DNA from 4 places in the Methyloversatilis discipulorum genome. Region 1 is predicted to be linked to each of the others. Evidence: predicted binding sites of a transcription regulator. Region 1 holds the regulator's gene; each other region holds the start of a gene.

Region 1 (5,800 bases):
GCGAATGCCGCGGATTTCAGTGCGCGATGCAAGGTGATGTTCATGGAGGTCCCTTTCTCTGAAGATTGCTGGGACGCCTGCGCCCCGTTATGTGTCCGCGCGGTCGGGCCGCGCGGTGCCTATTTGCTTTTCTTCTTGCCGCTTGCGGGCGGATTGGCCGCGCAGTAGCCGCCGAGCAGCGAACTGACGACGGCGTCGGCCTGTTCCTCGATCAGCGTGCTGGCCATGCCGAGCGTGTCGCTGCCGGAATACGATTCGGCTTTCGCGCTGGCTTCGGAAATCATCTTTCCGCCGGGGGTCATCAGTACGTACGCAATCGAAACATAGACCTCGGGAATGCGCAGCACAGGATTGATCGTCGAACGGGAGTCGATCGTGCCGCGCATCACCAGTTGTGCGCCCATCTTCTTCGACGCCGCGAGCGCTGCGTCCGGGTCGTTGCGGAAATAGGCATCGACCTCGGCCTGCGCGATCTGCGCGCGGATTTCCTGCTGGGAATAGGTGCGGATGCCGTGCTTGAGCAGGCGCTTGTTGATCGAGTTGAAGTGCGGGCTGAAACGGGCCTGCTCGGCAGTGACCCCTTCGCCGGTGCGCTCGCCCATCACGATCATGATCTTCCGGCGCCGCAGTTCGTCAAGGCAGGCCGGCGGCAGCGACAGCACGTGCGCGGCAGCGGCGGCACGGGCTTCCTCGTCCGCGGCGGCGTCCTTCTTCGCGTCCTCGGAGAAACTGAAGGCAAGGACGCCGGGGGCCGCGATGGCGAGGGCGGTGGCAAGCAGTGCGGGGCGCAGGAATCGGTCGCGCAACATCGGGCAGCTCCGACGTTCGAAGACGATCGACTATACCAAAAGGTTTTTGCCTGTCCGGCAGGCCCGGCGCGCCTTTCGGGGACGTCTTGTTGCATAGCGCACGAAAGCAGGTGCGACCCGCCACCGCGGGCGGGCCGATGCTGCCGCGTTCAGGTCTTCGAGCACTCGCTGATGAAGGCCTTGCGCTCGTCACCCTTCAGCGATTTGGCGCTGGCTTCGGCGCGACACTGCTTCTTGCGCGCTGCAGCATCGTCGGATGCGTCTGCAGTGGTCGTCGCCTCGCTCTTTCCGGACGACAGGCAGCTGCTCATGAAGGACTTGCGCTCGTCGCCCTTCAGCGACTTTTCCTTCGCCTCCTTGTTGCAGGCACGCATCCTGTCCTGCTGTGGGCCGGCGACGGCGGCATGCGGGAAGGAGGCGAGCAGGGTGATGCTGACGAGTGTGCAGCTGAGCGTAAGGCGGGTATTCGGCATGACTGAGCTCCTGGCTGTGCAGCATGAAATGACAATACCGGCGGCGGCCCGGGCGGGCTGCCGTCGTGCATGTTATGCATATGTCATCATCATGTACAGTCGCCGGGTCAGCCATCCTCCCCGCCGAGGGCGCGGCGCTGGCGTTCGACGAATTCGAGCGTCGAATCGATGCCGCGGAAACTCAGTATCGTGGTACGCACGGCGGCCTCGACCAGCACCGCCAGGTTGCGGCCAGCTGCAACCGGAATGACCACCTTGCGTATCTTCACGCCGAGGATGTCCATCACCTCGTTGTCCAGCGGCATGCGCGTGGCTTCGGGCAGGCCGGTCACCTGCTTCTGCAGATGCACCACCAGTTGCAGCTTCATCTTGCGCCGACAGGCGGTTTCGCCGAATACGGTGCGGATGTTCAGTACGCCCAGCCCGCGCACTTCGAGGAAATCCTTCAGCAGTTCCGGGCAGCGTCCTTCGAGCACATTGGGTGCGATGCGCGAAATGTCGACGCAGTCGTCGGCCACCAGGCCGTGACCGCGCGAAATCAGTTCCAGCGCCAGTTCGCTCTTGCCGACGCCGGAGTCACCGGTGATCAGCACACCCATGCCCAGCACGTCCATCGACACGCCGTGCAGCGTGGTCTGGTCCGCCAGTTCGCGCGCCAGATAGGCGCGCAGCTGGTCGATCACCGAGGCAGCGCTGCGCTGCGTGGTCATCAGCGGGATGCCGCGGCTGGCGCAGCCGCTGCGGATGGTGGGCGGCGGATCGGCACCGTCGGCAACGATGAAGGCGGGCGGACGGGCGTCGAGCAGGGTATCGACGATGTCTTCGACCTTGCGTGTCGAGACGCTTTCGGCCCACAGGATTTCCGGCACGCCGACGACCTGTATGCGTCGGGTGTGGATGGTGTTCAGGTGGCCGACGAGGTCGGCCGGTGACAGACCGATCTGGTCGGCGACGATCAGCGTTTCACCACTGCCGCACTGCCATTGCAGGCGCAGCCGGTCGCGATTGTCCTCAAACAGCCGCGCGACGCTGAGTTTCCGCATGCGCGGGCTGCCAGGCTGTGAACAGGGTGTGGATGGCGGGTACGTCGGCGGCCTGCATCAGCTGTTCGCGGAAGGCCTTGTCGGCAAACATCTGCGCCAGCTCGGACAGGATCTGCAGATGCAGTTCGGTCGCCTGCTCCGGGACCAGCAGCACGAACAGGAGATTGACCGGGCGGCCGTCCGGCGCGTCGAAGGCAACCGGGTTTTCCAGTCGCACGAAGCCGCCGATGGCTTCCTTCAGGCCCTTGATGCGGCCATGCGGAATGGCCACACCCTGGCCGAGGCCGGTCGAACCGAGCTTTTCGCGCGCGAACAGGCTGTCGAACACCTGGCTGCGGGCGATGCCCTGGTTGTTTTCGAAAAGCAGGCCGGCTTGTTCGAACACACGCTTCTTGCTGCTGGCGTCGAGGCCGAGGCAGATGTTCGAAATGGGCAACAGCTTTGCGATAAGCGTCATGTCAGGGGCTACTCCGAACACGCGGCGGGCGCGGTACCGAGGTTAACGGTCGCCGCGCCGGAAAAGTTGATTGCACTGCAACAAGGCCGCGGATTATACGCCCCTGGCAGCGGGCAATCGTTTCATTCTGCCGCCTGGTGCTTCAGTGCTTCACGGGTGTGTTCGCCGGACTTCTCCTTGTGCTTGAGCACCTGGCGATCGAGCTTGTCGATCAGGTTGTCGAGCGTCGCGTACATGTCCTCGCTTTCGGCTTCCACGAAGATGTCCTTGCCGCGGACGTGCAGCGTAACTTCCGCCTTCTGTCGCAGCTTTTCCACCGACAGGATGACGGAAACGCTGGTCACGTGGTCGAAATGGCGGATCACGCGGTCGAGTTTCGTTTCGACGTATTCGCGGATGGCCGGGGTGACTTCGAGGTGATGGCCGGTGATGGTGAGGTTCATGCTGCCTCCTTTCGTTACGGGACGAAAAATGCGTGGCGATCGGGTCGGTCGATGTGATCCGTCTCAGATCGCCTTGCGCACGCTGACCGGCGGGATGTTCAGGGACTCACGGTACTTGGCGATGGTGCGCCGCGCAACGACGATGCCCTGCTGGCCCAGTATCTCCGCGATGCGCGAGTCCGACAGCGGACGCTTGGCATCCTCGGCGCCCACCAACTGGCGGATGAGCGCGCGGATCGCGGTGGCCGAACAGGCCCCGCCACTTTCGGTCGCCACATGGCTTCCGAAGAAATACTTCAGTTCGAACAGGCCGCGTGTCGTCGCCATGTACTTCTGCGAGGTGACACGCGAAATGGTGGATTCGTGCAATTCGAGCGTTTCGGCGATCTCGCGCAGCGTCAGCGGTCGCATCGCCACCTCGCCGAACTCGAAGAACTGGCGCTGCCGTTCGACGATGGCCTGCGACACGCGCAGGATGGTGTCGAAGCGCTGCTGCACGTTCTTGATCAGCCACTTGGCTTCCTGCAGCTGACCGGACAGGCCGCTGCCGCGCTGGCCCTGCAGGATTTCGGCGTACAGACGGTTGATGCGCAGCCGCGGCATCGCGTCCGGGTTGAGCAGGGCCGTCCATTGACCGCGCACCTTGCGTACCACCACGTCGGGCACGATGTAGCGCGCGTCGATCGGTGCGAACTGCGCGCCCGGGCGCGGGTTCAGCGAGCGGATGAGTGTCTGCGCGGCGCGCAGAAGCTCTTCGTCGCAGCCGACGGCGCGGCGGATCTTGGCGAAGTCACGCGCGGCCAGCAGGTCGATGTGCTGGTCGATGATGGTGCGAGCCAGTGTCGACACTTCGTCGGTGGGCAGCGCATTGAGCTGCAGCAGCAGGCATTCGCGCGGGTCGCGGGCACCGACGCCAACCGGGTCGAAGTTCTGCAGCTGGCGCAGCGCGATCGACAGGTCGTCGAGGTCGATGTCGGCTTCTTCCGGCAGCAGCTCGACCAGTTCGGTCAGTTCCTGGTTCAGGTAGCCGTCGTCGTCCAGCGCCTCGATCAGCAGGCGGATCAGGTAGCGGTCGCGCTCGCTCATCTGCGACAGCGCAAGCTGACCACACAGGTGGTCGCGCAGCGAGGTACCGGCGGCCTGTACGTCCTGGTAGTCGCCGTCCTCGTCGTCGCCGCCGCTGCGTGAGCCGTAGCTGCCGCTTTCGCCGGACCAGTCGTCCATGTCGGCGCTGCTGGCGCTCTCCTGGGCGCGCTGCTCCTCCTGCTGGGCGTCCGCGCTCTCCTGCGGCGTGCTGTCGCGCGTCTCGCCCATGCTGTCCTGCGGCGGCTGGTAGTTCGCGACCGGCTCGCTGTCGTCGCGCTCGAGCATCGGGTTCTCGTCCAGGAAGCGTTCGATCTCCTGGTTGAACTCGATGGTCGACAGCTGCAGCAGCCGGATGGACTGCTGCAGTTGCGGCGTGAGCGCAAGATGCTGGGAAAGTTTGAGTTGCAGCGACTGCTTCATGGTGTGCAAATTTCGGCGGTCTAGAGGCGGAAGTGTTCGCCGAGATAGACCTTCCTGACGCTCTCGTTATACACGATTTCTTCAGGCCGGCCGCTCGCCAGTACCTCACCGGCGTTGATGATGTAGGCGCGATCGCAGATGCCCAGTGTCTCGCGCACGTTGTGGTCGGTGATCAGTACGCCGATGCCGCGCTCCTTCAGGAAACGGATGGTTTTCTGGATGTCGATGACGGCGATCGGGTCCACGCCGGCGAATGGTTCGTCGAGCAGGATGAAGCGCGGCGACGTCGCCAGCGCGCGGGCGATCTCGACGCGGCGACGCTCGCCGCCCGACAGCGCCGCGGCCGGGCTCTTGCGCAGGTGGCCGATGCCCAGCTCTTCCAGCAGCTCGTCCAGCCGCGCGGCGCGCCGGGTCGCATCCTTCTCGTTCAGCTCGAGGATGGCGAGGATGTTCTCCTCGACGTCCAGCTTGCGGAACACCGAATTCTCCTGCGGCAGGTAGGACAGCCCCTCGAGCGCCCGCCGGTGGATGGGCAGGTGGGTGAGCCGCTCGCCGTCGAGATGGATCTCGCCGCCGTCGGCGCTGACCAGGCCGACGATCATGTAGAAACAGGTGGTCTTGCCGGCGCCGTTCGGGCCCAGCAGTCCGATCACCTCGCCACTGCCGACCTCGAAGGACACGTCCTTCACCACCGGGCGCGACTTGTACTTTTTGCGCAGCCGTTCGACCTTGAGCCGGCTGACAGTCCGGGAATCACTCATCTTGTTCGGGTTGTTCGCGCAATACCTTGTGAATGCTATCGGCGGAAAAACCGCGAGATTGCAAAAATCTTGCCTGTTTCGCCCAGCTTTTGGCATCCGACGGGCGGGCGTCGAACTTGCGGGCCCACACGGCACGGGCGCGGACCGCCTCGTCGTCGCCGACGCTGGCCAGCGCATCCGCGACGTCGGCCTCGGCCACGCCGCGCTGTTTCAGGTCGTACTGCAGCCGGCGCGTGCCGAAGCGCGCCGCGCGTGAGGTTACGAACTGCCCGGCGAAACGGCTATCGGACAGCAGCCCGCACTCCTCG
Region 2 (5,800 bases), 500 kb from region 1:
GAAACCCCGCCTGCCGAAGAACACCCGAATCCTGGTCAGCCCGGCCACCCGCTGTCAGCAGACCGCGCAGACACTGGAACTGGAGTTCGAAACCTCAAGGCTGTTGAGCACCGATGCGTCGGTCGCTGACCTGATTGCGGCCACTGACTGGCCGACGGGCAGCGGCGCCGTAATGGTGGTGGGGCATCAACCGACGCTGGGGCGGGTGGCGGCGTTGTTGCTGTCGGGTGAGGAGGCGGAGTGGTCGGTGAAAAAGGGTGCGGTGTGGTGGCTCAGCAATCGCGTGCGGGATGGTGCAGCCCAACACATTCTCAGGCTGTGCATTTCACCCGACCTGATCGAAGTCTGAGTAATGCGACGATTGCTGCTCGTCACCTTGACCGCGGCTCTAGCGGTGGCACACGCCAATGCCGCGCCTCGATGCACGGCCGCACTCACATCGGAACTGCAGCGCCTGCTCACTGAGCAGTCATTGCCAGCCGCCCAGTTCTCGCTGCGCGGTCGCGACGTCCAAGCCATTGATCTGGCATTCGGTGAGGCCTCGCCCGGTCGCCCCTTGACGGTGGATCAGCCGTTGCGCATCGCCAGTCTGTCGAAAATCCTGACCGGGCTAGCGGTCCTTGATGCCGATGCGGACAAGAGCTTGCCACTCGGTTCGAAACTGGTTGATGTGCTGGGCATCGACAGTGATTCGAGTGGTCGCGGCGTCGGCGGCATCACCCTGCGTGATCTGCTCGGGCACAGATCCGGCCTGCGTCGCCATGCTGGTCTGGATGAAATGCTCAGGCCCGAACCACGTTGCCCGCCTCATATCGGGCAGTTGCTGTCAGAACCACTGCACGCACCCGCCGGGGCGACTTTCCAGTATTCCAATACCGGTTATTGCCTGCTCGGCGAGGCGCTGCGCGTTCGTACAGGGCAATCGCTCGCCGACCGGGTCGCCGCGTCGATTGTCCGACGCATCGGGAGGTCGACCATCGCGCCGTACGACGAAAGTGACCTGACTGTCCGCTACCACGCCAGTCCGGACGATCCAACGGACGACCCCGCCAGCTATTACTTCAACTATCCGGCCATGCTGGCAAGTGGCGGCTTCGAGAGCAACGCTCGCGACCTCTCCCGTCTTATTACGCGGGCCTTCCCGGCAAACAGCCTCAAGGCGCTGGACACTGCGCCGCAGGCCTGTGTGCGCGCTAGTGGGCCGCGCAACTGCCACGGCCTCATCTTCCACGTCTTCGACGATGCACGAGGACAGCGAATGTTCTGGCGGGATGGCTCACTGCCGGGCGTCAGCGCGCTAGCCGTCGTTCCGGCTCACGCCCGATGGAACTGGGTGTTCATCGCCACCCGGCGCCATCGTGATGGCCTGCGCCTGAACGAACAGCTGCTGGCGGCCATCGACCATGTCGTGGCGCGCCATCTGCAGTGCGAGGAGACCGAACGTCAGACGAGACCGGGAATGAAGCGGTAGCGCACCTGTTGCATGTACTCGCGATAGCCGTTGTCGGCCATCAGCAGATGGCGCTCTTCGGTCAGCGCGCGCGCGACGTAGATCGCGGTCCAGCCGCAGAGGGACAGCAGGATGGCGATGCTGCCCAGTACCGAGGTCTGTAACGCCGCCCACAGTGGCGGCATGGCCCCCAGCCACCAGGCCAGGTTCTTGAAGGTATAGGCAGGATGGCGGATCCAGCGATAGACACCGTGTCGCACGATGCCGCGATTGGTCAGATTGCTGGCTTTGAAACCGAGGTTCGCACTGGCGGTGCTGTATATGGCAAACGTCAGCAGTACGGAAATGTTGATCGCGAACTGCAGATGCGGATCACCGACAATCGGTGTATCGCTGCTGTACCAGCCGATGAATGCCGTCAGTCCTTGGTTGAAAGGCTGGTAGCAGATGAGGCACGCCAGCCAGCCGGACAGCGTCGGATCGACCGACACGAATCCGTTCTTCAGTTTCGGATGATCCACAAGATAGCCGAAGGTGAAGCACAGCACATCAACGAAAACCACGACATGTATCAGTGGCGCATGCAGGTGTTTGTTGTATAGCTCGATCCAGTTCACGGCCACGCCAGAACCCGGAAGTGACGTCAAGCCGGAGAATGCCGCCAGATGCTGCAGCAACCAGCTGACCATCAGAGGCGCAAAGAAGAACTTCAGCAGAAGGATGCGGAGGGCCAAAGCTTCGTCGGCATCGAACACACGACCGTTACGGATCTTCTGCCAGCCCGCGCGCGCCACAACCAGCGCCTTGGATTCCGCCGCTGTCTGACGGTAGTAGAAAGGCAGTACGGCCGCATACAGCAGGATCAGCCACACATAGGCGTCGAACACAGAGAAGACGATTGCACCGTCGCTGCCGAAATGCAGCATCTGACCGAGTGAAGCACGATGCCAGGGGCTGATCTGCGTGTAAAACGTCAGGCTGATGCCAAGGAAAAGCAGCGTCGCGAGATAGCTTCGGAAAACGGAGTTCATGGAAAAAAAAGAGGCCCTCACGGGCCTCTTCCTTCATGCGAAGCTCGGATCAGCCGCCCGAACTCGTGCTGGAGCTGGAGCTGGAGCTGGAGCTGCTTCCAGTGTCAAAACCCGTCTTCGACTTGTTACAACCAGATCCACCGGTCTGATAGGCCCACGTGATGCTCGTAGTGCCAACTGTACCAACCATGTTAAGAGTACAGCTACTCACCGATGAATTGCCAGTCAGAGGAAACGAAATTGTCCCCCCAACACCGCCAGTTCCCTCGGTCGAGGCAATGGTGCCGAGGGTAACAGCGCCGCCTGCAAAGCTCGTCGGAATCGTATAACCCGTCTTACCGGTAGCCGTCGCCAAGTCTTCGTTCGAATCGCAAGCTCCAGGCGATCCACCGTTGGTCTGAATGCACAGCGCTACATCAGTTCGGACGGATGCGAGACTTGCCACAGCATCCTGCCACTTCGCACGCGTAACGTAGTCCTGATACTGCGGAATCGCGATCGCCGCCAGAATGCCGATGATCGCGACCACGATCATCAGTTCGATCAGGGTGAAACCTTGCTGAACCTTTTTCATCACTCTCTCCTGTTGGAACGGAACGGGCGCGACTGCGCTCAGGGTGATATCGAGCAAGGCGGGTGCCAGCTTTAGCACTTTTTTACAGTTCGCTGAAACACAAGGATTTTTTGTTCCGAGCGCGGCGACACAGTTCGACACAGATGCTTCTGTCCTGCCGTTCACCGGCAGCATGTGACGAAAAACGTCAGTTCACTGCGTAGCCGGGGATGGCACTGAGGTCGACGTCGTCGATCTGTTCGGGGTCGAGATAGGTTTCCGCGTAGCGCAGATAGACCTGCTGGCGGACGAACACATCGAACAGGTCGGGGTCGATGTGGCCGTTCAGGCGGAACTTGCCGAGGATGTGCAGCGCTTCGGACAGCTTCATCGGCCGCTTGTAGGGCCTGTCCTTGGCGGTCAGCGCTTCGAAGATGTCGGCGATGCCCATCACGCGGGCCTGCACGCTCATCTGCTCACGGGTCAGTCCGCGCGGGTAGCCCTTGCCGTCCATCCGTTCGTGGTGGCCGCCAGCGTACTCCGGCACATTGGTCAGGTGCCGCGGCCAGGGCAGCGACTCGAGCATGCGTATCGTCGACACGATGTGGTAATTGATGATTTCGCGTTCGGCGCCGGTCAGCGTGCCGGCACGTATGGTCAGGTTCTCGACCTCGTCGGCGCTGAGGCAGGGGTAACGGGCGCCCTGGGCGTCGGTCCATGACCAGCGCCGGGCGATCGCGTGCACCCGTTCGACGTCGGCATCGCTCATCCGCTCCGAGCCGATGTTCGCCTGACGGAGGAAGGCGCGGTCGCCCTCGACCTCATTGAGCAGGTCGGCACTTTCGCGCTCGATCCGTGCGCGCGCAGCACTCGTCGTATCCGGGCCGAGCGCCATCTGCCGGCGCAAGGTGGCCAGTTCGATGTCGCGACGTATCAGTTCGAAGCGCGCATCGACCAGTTGGATGCGGTCAAATATGGTCTGCAGCTTGGTCGCCTTGTCGACCACGTGCACCGGCGTGGTCACCTTGCCGCAGTCGTGCAGCAGACCGGCGATCTTCAGCTCGTAGCGATCGGCGTCGGTCATCGTGAAGTCGGCCAGCGGGCCGTCGGTCGTGTCATTGACCGCTTCGGCCAGCATCATGGTCAGCGTCGGTACGCGCTGGCAGTGACCGCCGGTGTAGGGCGACTTCTCGTCAATGGCGTTGTTGATCAGCGTGATGAAGGACTCGAACAGCGCTTCGAGCTGGCTCACCAGTTGCCGGTTGGTCAGCGCGATGGCGGCCTGCGATGCCAGCGACTCGGCCAGCCGGCGGTCGGAATCGGAAAACACGCCGACCACGCCGGTCAGCGGATCGACGGCGTTGATCAGCTGCAGCACGCCGATCACCCGACCTTCGTGGTTCATCATCGGCACCGTCAGGAAGCTGGTCGAGCGGTAGCCGGTGCGGGCATCGAAGGCACGCGTGCCGGAGAAGTCGAAGCCCTCGGCCGCGTAGGCGTCGGCGATATTGACGGTACAGCGGTTCAGCGCGCAGTAGGCGGCGACCATGGACAGATTCGGCAGGCCGCCCGGCAGATGCAGCGGCAGCGGCGGAAACACGATGCGCTTTCCGCTGGTGCCGCCCATCGCGATGCCGATCGAGTCGGTACGCATGATTTCGAAGCGCAGGTGCTCGCCACTTTCGTCGGTGCGGTAGAGCGTGCCGCCGTCGGCGTGGGTGATGGCCTTGGCGGCGAGCAGAATCTTTTCGAGCAGGGCCTCGATATTGCGTTCGTTCGACAGTGCGGCGCCGATCTCGTTGAGATCCTCGAAGCGCCGCAGCAGGTCGTCGAACTTGTCCATGTGCCGCGACGCCTTACTTGATGCAGACCGCGCGGACCTGCTTCATGTCGGTCAGCCCGGACAGCACCTTTTCCATGCCGTCCATCTTCAGCGTGCGCATGCCCTCTTCCAGCGCTGTGGCGAGCATGGTGGCGACGCGTTCGCGCTCCTGGATGTTCTTCTTGATGCGGTCGGTACCGAGCATCAGTTCGTGCAGGCCGAGGCGGCCGCGATAGCCGGTATTGCTGCAGTCCGGGCAACCCTTCGGCCGATAAAGCGTGAAGCGCCCCTTGTCGTCGGCGTAGGCCTTGATCCAGTCCTTCAACACGCGATCCATCGCCCCTTCGGCGTCGACCTTGAAGTCGGCGGTGTTGCGCAGCTCCTCGCAGTACTCCTCAAGGAAGTGCTTCATTTCGGCAGCGTCCGGGTGATAGGCCTCCTTGCACTTCGGACACAGACGCTTGGCCAGCCGTTGGGCCAGGACACCGAGCAGCGCGTCGGCGAAGTTGAACGGATCCATGCCCATGTCGAGCAGGCGGACGATGGATTCCGGCGCGCTGTTGGTGTGCAGCGTCGAGAACACCAGGTGACCGGTCAGCGAGGCCTCGATGCCGATGGCCACGGTTTCCTTGTCGCGCATTTCGCCAACCATGATCACGTCCGGATCTGCGCGCAGGAAGGCGCGCATGATGGCAGCGAAATCAAGGCCAGCCTTCTTGTTGATCTGTACCTGACGCAATCCCTTCTGCGTGATTTCGACCGGGTCCTCGGCGGTCCAGATCTTGGTTTCCGGCGTGTTGATGTGGCTGAGGATGGAGTGCAGCGTGGTCGTCTTGCCGGAGCCGGTCGGACCGCACACGAAAAACAGGCCGTAGGGCTTGCTCACCGCCTCCTTCAACCGCGACAGGTTGTGCGGCAGCACGCCCAACTTGTCGATCGGTATC
Region 3 (5,800 bases), 1.6 Mb from region 1:
TGGGCATGGGCAACGGCGCAGTGTTCCAGCTGGTGCCGCAGCGCTTCCGTCGCGAGATCGGCGTAATGACCGGTCTGGTCGGCATGGCCGGTGGCATCGGCGGCTTCTACCTCGCGTCCTCGCTCGGCTATTCGCGCGAAGTCACCGGCAGCTACCAGACCGGTTTCGTCGTGTTCGCGCTGCTGGCGGTCGCCGCACTGATCGGCCTGACCCGTGTCAAGACGCGCTGGCGTACCACCTGGGGTGCGGCGCACCTGACATCGGCCCGCATCTGAGCCGGGCGGCATCATGACGCTCGCAGTGTCCATCGGCCAGTGCTCGGTCACCGGGCCGCGCCCGCGCAACGAGGACTTCGTCGGTGCGGTGACGCCGGTTGGCGAGACGCTGGACGCCAAGGGCGTACTGCTGGCGGTGGCCGATGGTGTCGGCGGCCACGCCAAGGGACGCGAAGCGGCCGAGTTCACGGTGCGCGGTCTGCTCAACGACTACTACGCGACACCGGACACCTGGCGCATCGCACAGGCGATCGACCAGGTGCTCGGCGCACTGAACCGCTGGCTGGTCGCCCACGCCGCGCGCACCCGCGAATCGGCGGGCATGGCCACCACGCTGTCGGCACTGGTGCTGCGCGGCACCCGCTGGCACCTCGCCCACGTCGGCGATTCGCGCATCTACCTCTATCGCGACGGCTGCCTGACGCAGCTGACCGAGGACCACACCTGGGCCCACCCGGAACTGTCCAACGTGCTGCATCGTGCGGTCGGTCTCGACGCCCGTCTCGCAGTCGATCACGCCGACGGCGAACTGGAGGTCGGCGACATTTTCGTGCTGATGAGCGACGGCGTCTGGAACACGCTGCACGACGACGGCATTGCCGCCCTGCTGGCGCGTGGCGGCGATGCCGAGTCGCTGGCATCGACGCTGGTGCTGCAGGCCGAAGCGCGCGGCGCCAGCGACAACTGCACCGCACTGGTCGCGCGGGTCGACGCGCTGCCGCAGGCGGCGCTGCGCGACCGGCTGGCCGAAGCAGCCGGTCTGTCGCTGCCACCCCGGCTGGCCATCGGCGAGGAACTGGACGGCCTGCGCGTCGAAGCCGTGCTGCACGAGTCGCGCGTCACCCTGCTCTACCGCGTCACGGACCTGGCCAGCGGCGAAGCGCGCGTGCTGAAGACGCTGCGCGAGGACGCCGATCCGGATGCCATCGCCGCGCTGGTGCACGAGGAATGGCTGGCGCGCCGCGTGGTGTCGCCGCAGTTCCCGCAGGTGATCGGACACCCGCGCAGCCGCCTCTACTACCTGATGAGCTGGCACGACGGCGCCAGCCTGCGTGCGCGCCTCGATGCCGGTCACCACTTCAGCACCGAACAGGTGGTCAAGCTGGGCTGCAGCGTGCTGCGCGCACTCGGCACGCTGCACCGTCTGGGCATCGTCCATCGCGACATCAAGCCGGACAACCTGCACCTGGACAGCCAGGGCACGCTGCGCGTGCTCGATCTGGGCGTGGCGGCGTCCGACGGCGAGGACTTCAAGGAGATCAACAACCCGGGCACGCCCAGCTATATGGCGCCGGAACTCTTCTCCGGACAGACGGCCAGCGAATCGAGCGACCTGTTCGCGCTCGGCGTCACCCTCTACCAGCTGCTGACCCGCCACTACCCGTGGGGCGAGATCGAACCCTTCCAGCGCCCGCGTTTCGGCGAGCCGGTGCCGCCCACGCGCTACCGCCCGGACGTGCCCGAGTGGCTCGAAGCGGTGCTGCTGAAAGCCATCGGCCGGGCCCCGGAAGCGCGCTTCGAAACCGCCGAGGAATTCCTGCTCGCACTCGAGCGCGGCGCCCACCGCCCGCTCGCGCTGCCGCGCCGCGCGCCGCTGGTCGAGCGCATGTCGGTACGCCTGCTGCGCGTTCTGCTGGTGGTGTCGCTGCTGTTCAACATCCTGCTGCTGTGCGCGCTGCTGCGCTGAGGGCGCGCGACTGCGGCCGCGCACCAGTCGCATGCATTCACAGGTCATTGCGCCCCGGCGCGGAGCGCTGGCATCCCGAAGCGCTGCCGTTCGCACGCAAATCGGCCTTGAGCGACGTGGCATACCCCTTGCTAAAAGTCTCGCGGAGACAAAGAACATGACCCAGAGCCAACACGAAACCCGCTCGACCTGCTGCTACTGCGGCGTCGGGTGCGGCGTGATCATCGAACACGACGGCAGCCGCATCACCGGCGTGAAGGGCGACCCGGACCACCCGGCCAATTTCGGCCGTCTGTGCACCAAGGGCGCCACGCTGCACCTGAGCGCCCGCCCGGACACGCGCGCGCTCCACCCCGAACTGCGCACCGCGCGCGACCTGCCGCGCAGCCGCACGAGCTGGGACACCGCGCTGGCGCACGCCGCTGACCGCTTCGCCGCCATCATCGACGAGCACGGTCCGGACGCCGTCGCCTTCTATATTTCCGGCCAGCTGCTGACCGAGGACTACTACGTCTTCAACAAGCTCGCCAAGGGGCTGATCGGTACCAACAACGTCGATACCAATTCACGTCTGTGCATGAGCTCGGCGGTGTCCGCCTACAAGCAGACGCTGGGCGCCGACGCCCCGCCCTGCAGCTACGAGGACATCGACCACACCGACTGCCTGCTGATCGCCGGCGGCAACCCGGCCTACGCTCACCCCATCGTCTATCGCCGCATCGAGGACGCGCGCCGCGCCAATCCGGCGATGAAGATGATCGTGGTCGACCCGCGTCGCACCGACACCGCCTCCGACGCCGACCTGCACCTGCCGCTGCTGCCGGGCACCGACATCTGGCTGTACAACGCGATGCTGCACGTGCTGCTGTGGGAGGGGCACGCCGACGACGTGTTCATCGCCGCGCACACCGAAGGCTTCGCCGAACTGCGCAAGCACGTGCGCGACATCACGCCGGCAGTCGCCGCCGAGGTGTGCGGCCTGCGCGCCGAGGACATCGTCACCGCCGCCAAGTGGTTCGGCGAATCGAAAGCGGCGATGTCGATGTGGTGCCAGGGCCTGAACCAGTCGCATCACGGCACGCACAACGGAACGGCGCTGATCGCGCTGCACCTGGCCACCGGTCAGATCGGTCAACCCGGTGCCGGCCCCTTCTCGCTGACCGGCCAGCCCAACGCGATGGGTGGTCGCGAAGTGGGCGGCATGGCCAACCTGCTGTCGGCCCACCGCGACATGGCCAACGCCGAACACCGCGCCGAAGTCGCCGCGCTGTGGGGTCTGCCGGACGTGCCGTCGCAGCCCGGGCTGACCGCGGTCGAACTGTTCGACGCGGTGCGCGACGGCAAGGTGAAGGCGGTGTGGATCGCCTGTACCAACCCGGCGCATTCGATGCCTGATCAAGCGCGCATCATCGAGGCGCTGCAGGCGGCCGAATTCGTCGTCGTGCAGGACGCCTACCGCGGCACTGAAAGCGCCGCCTTTGCCGACCTGCTGCTGCCGGCCACCACCTGGGGCGAGAAGGAAGGCACGGTCACCAATTCCGAGCGCCGCATCACGCACGTCAGCGCCGCACTGCCGGCGGCCGGCGAAGCGCGCGCCGACTGGGTGATCGCACGCGACTTCGCACGCGCGCTCGGCGCCCGCCTGGGCCGCGACGCAGACGCGCTCTTCCCCTACGAAACGGTCGAACAGGTGTTTGCCGAACACGTCGAAAGCACGCGTGGTCGCGACCTCGACATCACCGGCCTGTCCTACGCGGTGCTCGACCGCCTCGGCCCGCAGCAATGGCCCTTCCCGGCCGGCGCCGAAGGCGGTACCGCCACTCTTTACACCGACCGCCGCTTCGCCACGGCGAACGGCAAGGCACGCTTCGTCGTGCCGTCGGCCGCGACCACCGCGGAGAAGATCGATGCCCGCTACCCGCTGCACCTGAACACCGGCCGTCTGCGCGACCAGTGGCACTGCATGAGCCGCACCGGTCAGGTGGCGCGCCTGTACAGCCACGTCGACGAACCGCGGGTCGAGGTGCACGCCGACGACCTCGCACGGCGCGGCCTGAAGGACGGCGATCTGGTGCGCATCAAGAGCCGCCGAGGCGAAATCGTGCTGCGTGCGCACGCGAGCAACGCCCAGCGACCGGGCAGCACCTTCGTCGCCATGCACTGGGGTCGCAACGCGCTGTCGAACAGCGGCGCCAATGCGCTCACTGCAGGTCGCGTCGACCCGTATTCGAAACAGCCCGAACTGAAGCACGCCGCGGTGCAGATGAGCCGCGCCGACCTGCCCTTCCAGGCGCTGCTGCTGCGCACCGAAACCAGTGACGACGCAGCACAGCAGCTCACGCTGACGCGGATGGAAGCGCTCGCCCCGCTGCTCGCCCGCTTCGCCTACGCCTCGCTGTCGATGGCCGGACGCGACCGCCCGGCGCTGGTGCTGCGCATCGCGCACGACCAGCCGATCCCCGAAGACTGGCTGGCCGAACTCGACCGCCTGTGCGGCCTCGACCACCCGGCCTGCCTCGCCTACCGCGACGCGCGGCGCGACATCACCAAACGCGCGCTGATCGAGGACGGGCTGCTGACCGGCATCCGCCTCACCGGCGAAACCGCGGCCGCCGCCTGGCTGCGCGAGGTGATGGTCGAACGCCAGCCGACCGCCGAACTGCGCCGCTGGCTGTTCGCACCGCTGGCGACGCCACCGGTCGCGGCGAAGAGCCGCGGCCGCATCGTCTGCAACTGCCTCGATGTTGCGGAACCTGACATCGTCGAAGCGATCGCAGGCGGAGCGGACCTCGACACGCTGCAGGCGACGCTGCGTTGCGGCACCTCCTGCGGCTCCTGCGTACCCGAACTGAAACGCATGCTCGACGCCCGACGGCAGGCGGCATGACAAGAAACTGAACCGGATGGAGCACCGTACGCGATGCTGAGCCCACAGAGCCTGACCGAAATGCTGTCCGCGATCGGACGCGGCGACGACGCGCGTGACCTCGCCGAAACCGAGGCGCACGGCCTGTTCGCCGACATGCTGGACGGACGCATTCCGGCGCTCGAGCTGGGCGCCGTACTGGCCAGCCTGCGCTGGAAGCACGAGTCGGCGGACGAACTGGCCGGCTTCGCGCGCGCACTGAACGAGCGCGTGCCGACGCTCGAACTGCCGCCACACCTGCCGCGCATGGTGGTGATCCCGAGCTATGCGCGCGCCGGCCGCGCGCCCAACCTGATGCCACTGCTGGCGCTGATGCTGGCACGGCTGGACGTGCCGGTGCTGGTGCATGGCCTGAGCGGCGGCAACGCGCGCCCCGGCAGCCTCGACGTGCTGGAGCGGCTCGGCCATCTGCCGTGCAGCACGGTGACCGAGGCGTTGAACACGCTGCACGCGGGGCGCTGCGCCATCCTGCCGACCGAAGTGCTGAATCCGTCGCTGGACAGCCTGATCCGTCTGCGCGAACGCATGGGCCACCGCAACACCGCGCACGTCGTCGCCAAGCTGCTCGATCCGGCGCCGCTGCACAGCCTGCGCGTCATCTGCGTCGCCGACGCGCAACTGCTGTCACGGCTGCACGACATGTTCCTGCGCACACCCGAGCGCGCACTGCTGATGCGCGCGCCCGACGACGACTCGTTCGCCGACCCGCTGCGCCGGCCGCGCATCGAACTGTTCGAGCGCGGCGGCGCGCGCATGCTGTTCGAAGCGGAAAGCGGCGCACTGCCGCTGACCAATCCGCTGCCGCCGGGCGAGGACATTGACGGCACCGCCGACTGCATACGGGACATGCTCGAAGGTCATCGCGCGATTCCGCAGCCCCTGCTGAACCAGCTTGCCGCCTGCCTGTTCGGC
Region 4 (5,800 bases), 1.5 Mb from region 1:
CGTCCATCGCCGCCCAGTCACTGGCCACCGATGGTCATGCCATCGTCTGCGGTTACGGCCGCAACGGCCAGTACCTCGGCCGTTTCCTCGAAAACGAAGGCATTTCATTCATCGCGCTCGACCTCGACCCGGAGCGCGTGCGCGAAGCGGCGGCGGCCGGTGAAACGGTGGTGTTCGGCGACGCCGGCCGGCGCGAAACGCTGATCGCCGCCGGTATCGCGCGCGCGTCCATCGTCGTCGTCACCTTCGTCGATACCGACGCCGCGATGCGGGTGATCCGCCTGGCTAACGAGCTGCGCGCCGACATACCGGTGGTGGTACGCACCTTCGACGAGCGCGACTACGACAAGCTGTCGGCCGCCGGCGCCACCGAAGTGGTGCCGGAGTCGCTGGAATCGTCGCTGATGCTGGCCACGCACGCGCTGGTGTTGCTGGGCGTGCCGCTGGCGCGGGTGCTCAAGCGCATCCGCCAGTTGCGCGGCGACCGCTACCACCTGCTGCGCGGTCTGTATCGCGGTGCCGAGCATCTGGCCGAGGAGGCGGTCAGCGAGGCGCAGCACAAGCGGCTGCACTCGGTGGCGCTCGCCCCGGGCGCCTGGGCCATCGGCCACCGCATCGACGAATTCCATTTCGAGGATGTACGGGTCGAGGTGAGCGCGATCCGCCGGCGCGGCATCCGTGCGCTCGAACCGAGTTCGGATCTGGCCTTCGAGAACGGCGACGTGGTGGTGCTGCTCGGTGAGCCGGCTGAACTGGCGCGGGCGGAATCGAAACTGCTGAAGGGGTAGTCGGTCAGGGGGCCGGGCGGCGGACGCTACCCGGCGGCAAGATCAGTAGGCGACGCAGACCGTGTACAGATCGCTGCTGTTGCGTTCCCGTTCGGCGGTGATTTCGATCGCGGTGCCGCTGGCTGCACCGGCGCCATCGACCTGGGCCATTGCGCGCACATTGCCGGTGTTGGTGGCGCCATCGTCCATGGTCGCGTCGACCTGGCGGGCAAGTCGGGCGGAAATGCCGTCCGAGCAGATGAAGAAGGCGCCCGTCATCGGCACCGATGCGGAACTGGACGACGTCGCGGTCTCCGTTGCTGGCCTGATCGGCACGGCGCCAGTGATGCCGATGTTGCCGTTGTCGGCGTTTTTCGGGAAGTAGCTGTTGATGTCGCTGAAATTGCTGTTGCCGGTCAGCAGATTGGCCATGCGCAGGTGCTGCCAGACGAGAAAGGATTCGTCGGTCGTGGTGGTCGAGTTCCAGTTGCCGCCGACGCGGCCGTTGCCGCGGGCTTCGCCTGACGGGCTGCTGGCGTTGGTGCCGCCGACATGCTGGGTGGCAGCCGGGTCGTCGCCCGGCATGAAGCGGAAACGGTCCTGGTAGGCGTACACGGCGGTCGATATCGTGCGGAAATCATTGACCAGGCTTTTCGCCTTGGCGCTGTTGATCAGTTCCTGACCCTTCAGCACGCCGCCGAGCAGCAGACCGATAATGACCAGAACGATGGCGATTTCGACCAGTGTGAAACCGTTTTGCGTGGATCTCATGAAAGTCCTCCTTGATAGCCACATCACTGCACGATCCGTGCCCGTTGCGGCGTGTCAGCGGTGGCGGTGTGCATCGTGCTGAATCCGAAACAGTTTTTTTCCTTGTCCGCGCAACGGAGCGGTACGGACGCCCTGAGTCGGTCGCCCCGCTGCGCAGAAGTTGACCGTATTTCGACAGTTCCGTCATGTTCCGGTCACCCGCCGCGCGCCGCGGCCGCATGCCGCCGACTGCGCAGGACGCGCCGGTGAGTCCGCGCGAAGCGACGCCGCGCCTGCTCGACTGGCTGACGCGGATACGGCCCTGGCTGCTGCTGTCCGTGCTGGCCAGCCTGCACGGACTGCTGTGGATAGGTGACGACGTGACGCTGGCGCGCGTCGCGCTGCTGTCGCACATCGGGCTGCTGCTGATGTGGCAGCCGCTGGTTGGCGCGCAGAGCCGGCTCAACGCGCGCGCGCTGGTCCTGCTCGGGGCAGTCGTGCTGGCGCTGATGATTTTCTACGGCCCGGCGGTGCTGAGCCTGTGGATGCTGCTGCTGGCTGGTCTGGTCGGCGGCAAGGTGTTCTTTTCGACCTCGCGCGGGCCGCGCATCTATTACCTCGGCGCGCTCGCCTATCTGATCACCGCGCTGTTCACCGTCGCCTTGCCGCGCGCACTGCCGCCCGGGCTGTCGCTGCCGGCTGGCATCGACACGCTGGGCCTGTGGCTGTCGCCGCTGGCGCTGACCGTCATGCTCGGCGTGCCCGGCCACGAGCGCGCCGACCGCGACCGCGAAGTGCTGGATTTCGTGTCCGGCCTGTTCGTGCTGCTGCTGCTGGCGGTGCTGGCGCTGGGCACGCTGGCCGCCATGCTGATTGCCGGCGTCGACTACCTGCGCGCCCTGCTCGGCACACTGACGGTGCTGGCCGCAATGCTCATGCTGCTTAGCTGGGCGTGGAATCCGCGCGGCGGCTTCGGCGGGCTGGGTGTGGCTTTCACCCGCTACGTGCTGTCGCTGGCGCTGCCCTACGAACGATGGCTGGAAAGCCTGGCTGCGCTGGCGGAGGAAGACGGTCGACCGGAGGACTTCGTTGCCCGCGCCGCCAACCGCCTGTCGGCGCTACCGCTGGTGGCCGGCGGCGAGTGGCGCACGCGCGGCGGCGGCCGCGCGCATGAAGGTCAGTTCGGGCGGCGCGGTGCGCAGCGCTACGACTTCGAGCACCCGCTGCTCGAACTGGCCATCTTCACGCAGCGGCCGCTGTCCGGCGGGCTGGTGTGGCATTTCAACCTGCTGGTGCAACTGCTCGGCCAGTTCTACCAGGCCCGCCTGCGCGCCGAAGAACTGCGCCGTCTGAGCTACCTTTCGGCCATCCACGACACCGGCGCACGCCTGACGCACGACGTGAAGAACCTGCTGCAGTCGCTGAATACGCTCTGTTACGCCGCGCGCGAAGCCGACGGCCCGGATGCCGTGGCGCGCGCCAATGCGCTGCTGGCGCGCCAGCTGCCGGTGATCACCGCGCGGCTCGAAGCGACGCTCGAAAAACTGCGCCGGCCGCAACCGGCCGACGGCGAATGGATGCCGGCGCCGGAATGGCTGCAATCGATGTCCGCCCGTTTCGCCGGTGACGGCGTGGCGGTCGAGGGCGCGACCGAACCCGATCTGTGGCTGCCCGGCGCGCTGTATACGACCGTCGCCGAAAACCTGATCGCCAACGCGCTGCACAAGCGGCAGGCCGAGCCGGGCATCTCCGTGGTGCTACGGCTCGGCGGCGAGCGCCTGTCGGTCGAGGACAGCGGCAGCGCGATCGCGCCGGCGCTCGCCGATTCGCTGCTGCGCGAACCGGTCAGTTCGGCGGCCGGTCTGGGCGTCGGGCTCTACCAGGCGGCGAAGCTCGCGCAGGCGGCAGGCTTCGTTCTGCGGCTGGACCACAACCACGAAGGCTGCGTGCGTTTCGCGCTCGAACCGGCGTTGCGTCCGCTCAACGCGCCGGGCTGAGTGCGGCGCGCAGCGCGTCCATCCGTTCGCGGTTCACGCCGAAGTCGTAGTGACCGCTGCGTGCACCGCTGCGGAAGCGGATGACGCGCGCATCGGCATCGATGACGAATTCGGCGGCGTCGACAAAGCCGAACACGCGCGAGCGGAACTCCGCGGCGACGAAGCCCGGCTCGTCGCGCGTGATCGTGCTGCGCGGCTGTGCGGTGATCGCACGGCGCAGTGCGTCCTGTGCTTCGGCTACCGTGCCAGAGAACGGTATCGGCGCCATCTGCGCCTTGTCGGACGCTTCGGTCGACACGCAGTTCGGCTTGTCGGGGCAGGGCGTCGGCGCGGGCGGCGCGGCGAGCGCTACCGACGACAGCAGCGCGAGCAGTGGCACGACGGCGATCTTCATGACGGTCTCCGTGTGTGCAGCCAGTCGACCACGTCGGCCGCATTGCGGTCCGGTGGAAACACCGGGTAGAACACCTTGACGATGCGCGCCTGCTCGGCGATCAGCGTGAGCCGGCGGTACAGCGTGCGGCCGTCCGCCTGGAACACCGGCAGCTTCAATGCGTCGCGCAGCGCGAGGCCGGCGTCGCTGAGCAGCGGGAAAGGCAGGTGCAGGCGCTCGGCCGCCTCGCGCTGATAGTCGCTGTTCTGGCTGCTCAGGCCGAACACGCCGGCGCCGAGCGCGGCCAGCTCCGCGTGGTGGTCGCGGAAGGCGCAGGACTGCGGCGTGCAGCCACGCGCGCCGGGTATCGCGTCCCAGCCCTCGGGCAGCGGCACGCCGGGGCGGCCGGTCATCGGGTAGATGTAGATCACCTGCAGGCCGGGCAGCGCAGCCAGCTGCACGGTGCGGCCGTCGGTCGCCGGCAGCGCGAGCGCCGGCAGGGACAGGCCCGCGAGGTGGACGGCGGCGCCGTCGTCGATAGGCACCGGCAGGTCGTCGGGCAGCGTGGTGAGTGGCGCGGTCATTCCGGCAGTTCCCAGTGCGGGTTCCAGGCCACCTCCCACAGATGGCCATCGGGGTCGGCGAAGTAGCCGGCGTAGCCGCCCCAGAAGGTGTCCTGCGCCGGTTTGACGATCTGCCCGCCGGCTGCCTTCGCTTCGGTCATCACCGCATCGACCTTGGCTTTCGACGTGACATTGTGCGCCAGCGAGAAGCCGGCCGGGTCGGCTGCGCCCGCGGTGATGCCGGCGTCGTGCGCGAGGCTGGCGCGCGGCCACAGCGCCAGTTTCAGCCCGGGCTGCAGATCGAAGAAGGCCACCGCGCCGTGTTCATGTTCGGCGCCGACGATGCCTTTGGTCGGCCAGCCCAGCCCGTCGCGGAAGAACGCGACGGCGCGCGCCAGATCGTCGGTGCCCAGCGTGATCAGCGTGATGCGTGGCTTCACAGCGCGCGGCCGTCGTAGTGCTTCACCGGCAGCGATTCGATGTCGACGTCGTCGAGGCAGCGCACATTGATCGCTGCGCTCTCGACGCCGTCCGGCCGCCTGCCCTCGCCGAAGGGATGGATGCCGCAGTGCGGACAGAAGCGGTGCTTGATCACGTGCTTGTTGAAGGAATAGCTCGCCATGTCGGATTCGGACGTCTTCAGTTTCAGCGCCGCGCGCGGCACGAACCACATCAGCGCCCCCTTGCGCCGGCAGATCGAACAGTTGCAGGCGACGACGCCCGTCAGTTCGCCAGCGAGTTCGCCATCGACCTCAAAGGCGATCCGCCCGCAGTGGCAGCTTCCGGTGTAGTTCATGCAGATCTCCTTGCGGTGCGGCCCGATCTTCGCGACGAAGCGCCGGGCCGATGAGCCTGAATGCCAACAGACCTTAGAGCAATTCCTTCGGGATGTTTCCACCGTTCTCGGCCAGCTTCTGCAGCACGGTCTTGTGCAGCCACATATTCATCTGCGCCGAGTCGCTCATCTTGTCCTGCGGGCAGCCCAGTTCGGTCGCCAGTGTTTTGCGCGCGTCGAGGCTGCTGTCCAGACCGAGCAGCTTCATCAGGTCGACGATGGACACCTTCCAGTTCAGCTTCTGCGTATTGGCCGCGGCCAGCGCCTCGAGCTTCGATACGACATCGACCGGAGAAATGGCGACCGGTGCCGGCGCGACCGGGGCAGCGGGCGCACTTACGGGTGTCGATGCCGGTGCGGGTGCGGGCGCGGCAGCCGCAGGTGCATCGTCCTTCTTGCCGAAACCGAGCTTTTCCAGAATGGTGTTGAACAGGCCCATGGCGGACTCCTTCTATTGGCGGGTGAGTGACGCCCCCGGGGATGCGCGTGAAACCCGGGCGGAGAGCCCGGTGCTG

The links. The regulator sigma-54, encoded in region 1, starts transcription at its own class of promoters, with help from an activator protein. The targets are predictions, from matches to a motif close to TGGCACNNTTCCTGCT.
Region 2: a site for sigma-54 is predicted at 3,108-3,123, ahead of METFAM1_RS21335 (pilin). Genes of this name have one in related genera too.
Region 3: a site for sigma-54 is predicted at 2,080-2,095, ahead of METFAM1_RS0104890 (nitrate reductase). Genes of this name have one in related genera too.
Region 4: a site for sigma-54 is predicted at 1,566-1,581, ahead of METFAM1_RS0119335 (prepilin-type N-terminal cleavage/methylation domain-containing protein). Genes of this name have one in related genera too.

What each region holds. Positions count from the first base shown of each region.
Region 1 covers NZ_AZUP01000001.1:2,625,841-2,631,640, reverse strand. The annotation lists gene METFAM1_RS0112300 (hypothetical protein) at 1-44, opposite strand, end outside; gene METFAM1_RS0112295 (hypothetical protein) at 120-809, opposite strand; gene METFAM1_RS0112290 (PsiF family protein) at 959-1,282, opposite strand; gene hprK (HPr(Ser) kinase/phosphatase) at 1,390-2,325, opposite strand; gene ptsN (PTS IIA-like nitrogen regulatory protein PtsN) at 2,294-2,782, opposite strand; gene hpf (ribosome hibernation-promoting factor, HPF/YfiA family) at 2,905-3,225, opposite strand; gene METFAM1_RS0112270 (RNA polymerase factor sigma-54) at 3,289-4,731, opposite strand; gene lptB (LPS export ABC transporter ATP-binding protein) at 4,752-5,492, opposite strand; gene recX (recombination regulator RecX) at 5,485-5,800, opposite strand, start outside.
Region 2 covers NZ_AZUP01000001.1:2,123,551-2,129,350, forward strand. The annotation lists gene METFAM1_RS0109785 (SixA phosphatase family protein) at 1-349, shown strand, start outside; gene METFAM1_RS0109790 (serine hydrolase domain-containing protein) at 353-1,471, shown strand; gene METFAM1_RS0109795 (methyltransferase family protein) at 1,444-2,481, opposite strand; gene METFAM1_RS21335 (pilin) at 2,531-3,055, opposite strand; gene METFAM1_RS0109805 (HD family phosphohydrolase) at 3,243-4,877, opposite strand; gene METFAM1_RS0109810 (GspE/PulE family protein) at 4,891-5,800, opposite strand, start outside.
Region 3 covers NZ_AZUP01000001.1:1,073,338-1,079,137, forward strand. The annotation lists gene METFAM1_RS0104880 (nitrate/nitrite transporter) at 1-275, shown strand, start outside; gene METFAM1_RS0104885 (bifunctional protein-serine/threonine kinase/phosphatase) at 289-1,962, shown strand; gene METFAM1_RS0104890 (nitrate reductase) at 2,120-4,849, shown strand; gene ybiB (DNA-binding protein YbiB) at 4,883-5,800, shown strand, end outside.
Region 4 covers NZ_AZUP01000001.1:4,158,769-4,164,568, forward strand. The annotation lists gene METFAM1_RS0119330 (monovalent cation:proton antiporter family protein) at 1-788, shown strand, start outside; gene METFAM1_RS0119335 (prepilin-type N-terminal cleavage/methylation domain-containing protein) at 831-1,538, opposite strand; gene METFAM1_RS0119340 (ATP-binding protein) at 1,724-3,514, shown strand; gene METFAM1_RS0119345 (DUF1499 domain-containing protein) at 3,498-3,908, opposite strand; gene METFAM1_RS0119350 (peroxiredoxin) at 3,905-4,471, opposite strand; gene METFAM1_RS0119355 (VOC family protein) at 4,468-4,890, opposite strand; gene METFAM1_RS0119360 (GFA family protein) at 4,887-5,246, opposite strand; gene METFAM1_RS0119365 (DUF3597 domain-containing protein) at 5,320-5,724, opposite strand.